Regions from separate parts of the Azospira sp. genome, predicted to be linked through region 2. Evidence: riboswitches for the same ligand, from Rfam matches in the RefSeq annotation. Region 2 holds a riboswitch; the other holds the start of a gene.
The links. Region 2 has a riboswitch for S-adenosylhomocysteine ahead of metH (methionine synthase). Riboswitches for the same ligand answer to the same signal wherever they lie in the genome.
Positions count from the first base shown of each region.

Region 1: another riboswitch for S-adenosylhomocysteine. It lies ahead of ahcY (adenosylhomocysteinase); the one in region 2 lies ahead of metH (methionine synthase).

Region 1 covers NZ_JAOTRW010000006.1:291,064-295,221, reverse strand. Annotated here, with positions in the region: gene metF (methylenetetrahydrofolate reductase [NAD(P)H]) at 6-845, opposite strand; gene OEL49_RS11140 (S4 domain-containing protein) at 842-1,099, opposite strand; gene ahcY (adenosylhomocysteinase) at 1,161-2,561, opposite strand; S-adenosyl-L-homocysteine riboswitch at 2,647-2,736, opposite strand; gene OEL49_RS11130 (HD-GYP domain-containing protein) at 2,798-4,027, opposite strand; gene OEL49_RS17340 (AMP-binding enzyme) at 4,135-4,158, opposite strand, start outside.
Region 2 covers NZ_JAOTRW010000006.1:158,726-162,883, forward strand. Annotated here, with positions in the region: gene metH (methionine synthase) at 1-2,045, opposite strand, end outside; S-adenosyl-L-homocysteine riboswitch at 2,133-2,214, opposite strand; gene bamE (outer membrane protein assembly factor BamE domain-containing protein) at 2,295-2,780, opposite strand; gene OEL49_RS10540 (response regulator) at 2,777-3,940, opposite strand; gene OEL49_RS10545 (response regulator) at 3,952-4,158, opposite strand, start outside.

The DNA.
Region 1 (4,158 bases), 130 kb from region 2:
CCGGCTCAGCGGTTGCCGAGCCCCAGACGCTGCCAGATCTCAGTGGTCAGGCCGGACTGGTTCATGGAATAGAAATGCAGCCCCGGGGCGCCGCCGGCCAGCAGCTTCTGGCACAGCTCGGTGACCACATCCAGGCCGAAGGCCTTGATGGAATCGGCATCGTCGCCGAAGCCTTCGAACTTCTTGCGCATCCAGCGGGGGATTTCGGCGCCGCAGGCATCGGAGAAGCGGGCCAGCTTGGCAAAGCTGGCAATGGGCATGATCCCCGGGACGATGGGAATGGTCACCCCGGCGGCCCGCACCGCATCCACGAAATGGAAGTAGGCGTCGGCGTTGTAGAAGTATTGGGTGATGGCGGAATTGGCACCCGCATTGACCTTGCGCACGAAAGCCTGCAGGTCGTCGTCGGCGCTGCGGGCCTGGGGATGCCATTCCGGATAGGCGGCCACTTCGATATGGAAGTGATCGTCGGTCTCGGCCCGGATGAACTCCACCAGCTCGTTGGCGTAGCGGAATTCGCCCGGGTCGGCCATGCCGGAGGGCAGGTCGCCGCGCAGGGCCACCACGCGACGGATGCCCTCGGCCTGGAACTCGGCCAGGATGCCGCGGATGGACTCCCGGGAGGAGCCGATGCAGGACAGGTGGGGTGCCGCATCCAGGCCGGCGGCGACGATTTCGCGCACGGTGGAGAAGGTACGCTCCCGGGTGGAACCGCCGGCACCGTAGGTGACGGAGAAGAAGGCCGGCTTCAGGGCCGCCAGCTTGTCCCGCACCAGGCGCAGCTTCTCCACGCCTTCCGCCGTCTGGGGCGGAAAGAATTCGATACTGAACGTCTTGTCGTTCATGGCGTCTGCCTTTCCTCCAGCAACTGCAGCCGGGTACCGGGCGGCAATTCCTGGGAAGCTTTGGTGATGAGGCCGACGGGTCCCCGGACCCAGCCCTGACTGATCAGATCCCGGGCCAGGGCACGGGAGGCGGCCAGGCCCTGTTCCACCAGCAGCACGTCGGCGCGCACGCCCTTGCGGACGTGGGGCACCGCCTCCTGGCGCACCTTGGGCGGCGGACGGGAACTGCGGCTGTGGAACGAGTTCATGGACATGGCGGGTCCCGACCCATCGTCTGCAGGCCGCCTCCGGCAAGGGAGACGGCCCGGCTACGGCTTAGTAGCGGTAGTGGTCGGCCTTGTAGGGGCCTTGCACGGGCACGCCGATGTAGTCGGCCTGCTGCTGGGTGAGGGTGGTCAGCTGCACGTTGAGGGTCTTCAGCTGCAGGCGGGCCACCTTCTCGTCCAGGTGCTTGGGCAGGGTGTAGACACCCACCGGGTAATCGGCGGTCTTGGTGAACAGCTCGATCTGGGCGATGGTCTGGTTGGCGAAGGAGGAGCTCATCACGTAGCTGGGGTGGCCGGTGGCGCAGCCCAGGTTCACCAGGCGGCCCTTGGCCAGCAGGATGATGCGCTTGCCGTCGGGGAAGATGACATGATCGACCTGGGGCTTGATCTCTTCCCACTGGTACTTTTCCAGGGAAGCGACGTCGATTTCGTTATCGAAGTGGCCGATGTTGCAGACGATGGCGTTGTTCTTCATCTTCACCATGTGGTCATGGGTGATGACGTGGAAGTTGCCGGTGGTGGTGACGAAGATGTCGGCCTTGTCGGCAGCGTATTCCATGGTGACGACGCGGTAGCCTTCCATGGCGGCCTGCAGGGCGCAGATCGGGTCGATCTCGGTGACCCAGACCTGGGCGGAGAGGGCGCGCAGGGCCTGGGCGGAACCCTTGCCCACGTCGCCGTAGCCGCAGACCACGGCGATCTTGCCGGCCACCATGACGTCGGTGGCGCGCTTGATGCCGTCCACCAGGGATTCGCGGCAACCGTAGAGGTTGTCGAACTTGGACTTGGTGACGGAATCGTTCACGTTGATGGCGGGGAACTTGAGGTCGCCGCGGGCGTGCATCTGGTACAGGCGATGCACGCCGGTGGTGGTCTCTTCGGTAACGCCCTTGATCTTTTCCAGACGCACGGAGTACCAGGTGGGGTCCTGGGCCAGCTTGGCCTTGATGGCGGCGAAGAGGATGGTCTCTTCTTCGGAACCGGGCTTGGCCAGGACGGAAATGTCCTTCTCGGCCTTGGCGCCCAGGTGCAGCAGCAGGGTGGCATCGCCACCGTCGTCCAGGATCATGTTGGAATAGCCACCGTCGGCCCATTCGAAGATGCGGTGGGTGTAGTCCCAGTACTCGGTCAGGGTCTCGCCCTTGACGGCGAAGACGGGGATGCCGGCAGCGGCGATGGCGGCAGCGGCGTGATCCTGGGTGGAGAAGATGTTGCAGGAAGCCCAGCGCACTTCGGCACCGAGGGCCACCAGGGTCTCGATCAGCACCGCGGTCTGGATGGTCATGTGCAGGGAGCCGGTGATGCGGGCGCCCTTCAGGGGCTGGCTCTTGGCGTACTCCTCGCGGATGGCCATGAGACCGGGCATTTCGGTCTCGGCAATCTTGATTTCCTTGCGGCCCCAGGCGGACAGGCCCAGGTCGGCGATCACGTAATCTTTGAATTCAGCCACAGCAGTGCTCCTTAAGAACTGTGGCCGGGGAGGGGAGGGAGTGCGATAGCAGGGCTCACCTGGCCCCCTGCGCCCGGCAGGGTTGTAAAGGTGAGCGCCGTTGAAACTGGTCTCCCCTGGCGGGGCAGACATCCGAGCCTGGGACCTTGCCGGCCTCGCAGCGCTCCTCGGAAGTGGCGGATTATAGACGGAAATACCGGTCGGGGAAATTCCCCGGCCGCCCCCCCGCACCGGGCTCAGGCCGCCGCCGTGCTCCAGATTTCGTCCACGTTGCCAATGCCCCACTTGGCCGGGTCCTCCCGGCCGGCAATCTTGTCGTGCACGCCGGGACGGGACAGGTCCAGCAACTCCGGCGCAATGTGGGCATTGGACTTGGTGGAAAAGAAGACCTTGACCCGGGGCGCCAGCAGGGACTTCTCGCTCTGCTCCACCACCACCCCCAGCCGCCCCGATTCGAGGCGGACGAAGGAGCCGATGGGGTAGATGCCCAGGCTCTTGACGAAGGCCTGGAAGACCCGGGGATCGAAATGCCCGTCGGCCCACTCGGCCATCTTCTTGATCGATTCGGCCGGGTCCCAGCCAGCCTTGTAGGGTCGGTTGGAGGTAATGGCGTCATAGACGTCGCAGACCGCCCCCATCTTGGCCAGCAGGCTGATCTCTTCGCCCTTGAGCCCCTTGGGGTAGCCGCCGCCGTTCATCTTTTCGTGGTGGTGCAGGCAGACGTCCAGCGCCTCCGGCGGCACCCCCTTGCCTTCCAGCAAGACCTTGTGCCCTTCGGCGGGGTGGGTCTTGATGACCGCAAATTCTTCGTCGGTCAGCTTGCCCGGCTTGTTGAGAATTTCGGCCGGGATGAAGGCCTTGCCCATGTCGTGCAGCAGGCCGGACAGGCCCGCCAGACGGGTCTGCTGCTCGTCCAGGCCGAGCTGGCGGGCCAGGGCCACCATCAGGGCGCAGACGGCGACCGAGTGCATGTAGGTGTAATCGTCGGCCGTCTTCAGGCGGGCCAGGCTGATCAGGGCGCCGGGATTGCGGGCCACGGAATCGGCGATCTCCTCCACCAACACCTGGGCCTGCTCCGCATCCACGGCCTTGCCCATGCGGGCCTCCTGGAACATGGACACCACGGCCTTCTTGGCGCTGTTGCAGATTTTCGCCGCCCGCTGCATCTCCACCGCGGTGCTGGTGCGCTCCAGGGAACGGGTGGCCTGGGCCTCCCGCACCTGTTCCTCGGCCACCAGGGCCTCGGACTCGGTCTCGCTGATGGCCGCCTCGCCGGCTTCCACGTCCAGCCCCTTACCGGCATCGATCCAGACTTCGGTGATGCAGCTGGCGCGAATGGCGCGGATGTCCTCCGGGTCCTTCAGGACGAAGGAGTTGCGCCAGAACGGATGATCGATCCAGGCGCCACAGAAGGATTTGAGATACATGCCGACACGCAGTTGTTCGACATGGATTTTCTTGAGCATGGGGGACAGGCAGGAGGCGGAAAACCTCCATTTTATGCCCAGGGGAAGGCGAATTGCGGAAATTCCCCCCGCCCCTGGGAATCACCCCAGGGCCGGGGACGGAGGAACTAGGGCTGGGCAGCCTTGGCGGC
Region 2 (4,158 bases):
GCCCGCACTTCCTCGGTGTCGGCCACCACGAATTCGGTGATGCCCTTGACCAGGGCGTGCTCCAGGCGCTTTTCCACCGGCAGGGTGCGCCAGGTGAGGTCCGGTCCCGTGTCCTTGGCCTTGCCTTCCTTCACCGTCTGGGCGAATTCCACCAATGCTTCGCCGGCGCCGGGGTGGCGGTTCAGCACCACGTCTTCCACCTTCTGCCGCAGTTCCGGTTCCAGGTCGTCGTACACGCCGAGCATGCCGGCGTTGACGATGCCCATGGTCATGCCGGCCTGGATGGCGTGGTAGAGGAAGACGGTGTGGATGGCTTCCCGCACCGGGTCGTTGCCGCGGAAGGAGAAGGAGACGTTGGAGACGCCGCCGGAAATCTGGGCGTGGGGCAGGTTTTCACGAATCCAGCGGGTGGCGTTGATGAAGTCCACCGCGTAGTTGTCGTGCTCCTCGATACCCGTGGCGATGGCGAAGATGTTGGGGTCGAAGATGATGTCCTGGGCCGGGAAACCGATACCGACCAGCAGGTCGTAGGCCCGCTTGCAGATCTCGGTCTTGCGCGCGTAGGTGTCGGCCTGGCCCTTCTCGTCGAAGGCCATGACGATGACGGCGGCGCCGTAGCGGCGGGCCAGCTTGGCCTGCTCCAGGAACTTGGCCTCCCCTTCCTTCATGGAAATGGAGTTCACGATGCCCTTGCCCTGGATGCACTTGAGGCCGGTCTCGATCACCTCCCACTTGGAGGAGTCGAGCATGATGGGCACCCGGGAAATATCCGGTTCCGAGGCGATCAGCTTGAGGAACTTCTCCATGGCGGCCACGGAATCCAGCATGGCCTCGTCCATGTTGATGTCGATGACCTGGGCGCCGTTCTCCACCTGCTGCCGGGCCACGGCCAGGGCGTCGTCGTAGCGCCCTTCCAGGATCATGCGGGCGAAGGCCTTGGAGCCGGTGACGTTGGTGCGCTCGCCCACGTTCACATAGAGGCTGTCGGGGCCGACGTTGAAGGGTTCCAGGCCGGAGAGGCGCAGCTGGGGCTCGATCGCCGGAATGGCCCGGGGGGCGATGCCGGCCACCATCTTGGCGATGGCGGCGATGTGGTCCGGCGAGGTGCCGCAGCAGCCGCCGACGATGTTCACGAAGCCGTGCCTGGCCCAGTCGGCGATTTCCTCGGCCAGCTGCTCCGGGGTCTCGTCGTAGCCGCCGAAGGCGTTGGGCAGGCCGGCGTTGGGGTGGGCGGAGACGAAGCAGTCGCACACCCGTGACAGCTCCTCCACGTACTGGCGCAGTTCCTTGGCGCCGAGGGCACAGTTGAGGCCGAAGGAGAGGGGCTTGATGTGGTTCAGCGAGTTCCAGAAGGCTTCGGCGGTCTGGCCCGAGAGGGTGCGGCCGGAGGCGTCGGTGATGGTGCCGGAGATCATCACCGGCCAGCGGCGGCCCACCTTGTCGAAGAAGGTCTCGATGGCGAACAGGGCGGCCTTGGCATTCAGCGTGTCGAACACCGTCTCCACCAGCAGGATGTCGGCACCGCCGTCGGTGAGGCCGCGGATGGCTTCCAGGTAGTTTTCCACCAGCTCGTCGAAGGTGACGTTGCGGTAGCCGGGATCGTTCACGTCCGGGGAGATGGAGGCGGTGCGGCTGGTGGGGCCGAGTACCCCGGCGACGAAGCGGGGCTTGGCCGGGTTCTTTGCCGTGAATTCGTCGCACACTTCCCGGGCCAGCTTGGCGCCGGCCACGTTCAGTTCGTAGACGATGGCTTCCAGCTTGTAGTCGGCCTGGGACACCTTGGTGGCGTTGAAGGTGTTGGTTTCCAGAATGTCGGCGCCGGCCGCCAGGTATTCGGCGTGGATGCCGCGGATGACCTCGGGGCGGGTCAGCAGCAGCAGGTCGTTGTTGCCCTTCAGGTCGTGGGCGTGGTCGGCGAAGCGGGTCCCGCGGTAGTCCTTCTCGGTCAGCCCGTGGCGCTGGATCATGGTGCCCATGGCGCCGTCCAGGATCAGGAGGCGCTGCTGGAGAAGGGCGGAGAGTTCGGAGCTGCGGTCGGGCTGCATGGATTACCTCGGCGTTTCAGTATTCACCGGCCGGGCGCCGCCACTTTGCATGCTGGAAAAGCAAACGGCGCCACAAACCATTTCGGGGGTTTGCGAGCGCCGTTGATCGTTGCCGAGCCTGGCCCGGCGTCCGGAAAAAACCGGTCGGGTCGCAGCGCTCCTCGGCAGGGTCGCAAGTTTACTTTTTGCGGCCCCCGCTGCCAAGCAAAACTTGATAAAAAACAGGGGGCTCCGTGCCGATCGGCGACTTCAGGCCTTCGCTTCCACCCGCCGGGAGGTGCCGCTGACCCGGCCGTCCGCACCGAAGTGCACGTGGAAGTGGGTTTCGTCGCTGGTGGGGATGCCGGCGATGCGCCAGTCCCACACGGTTTCCGGCTTCAGGGGAAAGTGGTTGATGCTGCCCGGCCGGCCCAGGATGCGCCGCACCTGCTCCTGGCTCATGCCCTTTTCGATGCGGGCGAAGTTGGCCTCGGTCAGCACCTGTTCCACCGAGCGCAAGATGCGGTCGGGGCCCAGGGTGATCATGTAGGTGTCCACCCCGGCCGGGCCCCGGGGATATTCCCAGGTCAGGCTGCCGTCCTCGTTGTGCCATTCCATGGCGGGGGTGCCGAAGCGGTCCCGCACTTCCAGGTCGGTGGAAATGCCGGGTTTCAGGTCCTGCAGGGCCAGGTAGTCGCAGCCCGCCAGGGAGAGGCCCAAAAGCAGGGCCAGGACGGCCAGGGGACGGCGCTTCACGGGGCGGCCTCGGTGAATTGCAGGCGCACCCGCTCCGCCTCCAGCTGGGCGTCGCCTTCGGTGTCGGCGAAGGTGGCGGCGATGCTGCGGAAATCCTCGGCCACCTGGAGGAAGGCGTCCACCATGTCCGGATCGAAGTGCTTGCCGCGCCCTTCGCTGATGATCTGCACCGCCTGCTCATGGGGGAAGGGAGGCTTGTACACCCGGCGGCTGATGAGGGCGTCGTAGACGTCGGCCACCGCCATGAGCCTGGCCGCCACCGGAATCTCGTCGCCCCGCAGGCCCAGGGGGTAGCCGCTGCCGTCCCATTTCTCCTGGTGCGCATAGGCGATGTCCCGGGCGAAGCGGAGGAAGGTGTTGGGCGAGTTGAGCCGCACTTCGGCGTGGAGGATGGCGTCCCGGCCCAGGGTGGTGTGGGTCTTCATGATCTCGAACTCTTCCGGGGTCAGCTTGCCCGGCTTGAGCAGGATGCGGTCGGGAATGCCCACCTTGCCGATGTCGTGCAGGGGCGCGGACTTGTACAGCAGCTCGATGTTGGCGTCGCTGAGGAAGGCGGCGAAGCGGGGGTGGCCCTGCAGCTGCCGGGCCAGGATGCGCACGTAGTTCTGGGTGCGGCGGATGTGGTTGCCGGTTTCGTTGTCCCGGGTTTCCGCCAGGGAGGCCATGGCCATGATGGTCACGTCCTGGATCATGGAGACCTCCTGGGTGCGGCGCTGCACCTCGCTCTCCAGGTAGGCGTTCTGGTCCTTGAGGAAATCCTTGGCGGCCTTCAGGGTGAGGTGGGTGTGCACCCGGGCGAGGAGGATGGGCGGGCTCACCGGCTTGGTGATGTAGTCCACCGCGCCCAGTTCGAAGCCCTGGCGCTCGTCCTCGATCTGGCTGCGGGCGGTGAGGAAGATGAAGGGTATGTCCCGGGTGGCCGGGTCGGCCCGCAGGCGCCGGGCCACTTCCAGGCCGTCCATGTCCGGCATCATGATGTCGAGCAGGATCAGGTCCGGCGGCGGCGTGCCGGCGGCCACCCGCAGGGCCCGCTCGCCGTTGTTGGCCACCTTGATGGCGTAGCGGTCCTGCAGCAGCTCGGCCATCAGGGTCAGGTTGTCCGGGGTGTCGTCCACCACCAGGATCACGGGCCGGGTCGTGAAGTCCAGATTGAGGCTCATGGCATCCCTCCCTAGAGATGGGCCCGGGCGATGTTGAGGGCCCGGTCGTAATCATAATCGGCAATGGCCTTTTCCAGACCTGTCAGGTCCGCCGGCGGCAGCAGCCCGGCCAGGAGGGCGCGGCTTTCCCGGAACAGCTGGCCGGCGTGGATTTCGCTGGCTTCCAGCTGTTCCGCCAGCTCGGCCAGCAGCTGGCGGGCCCGGTGGCGCTGATCCGC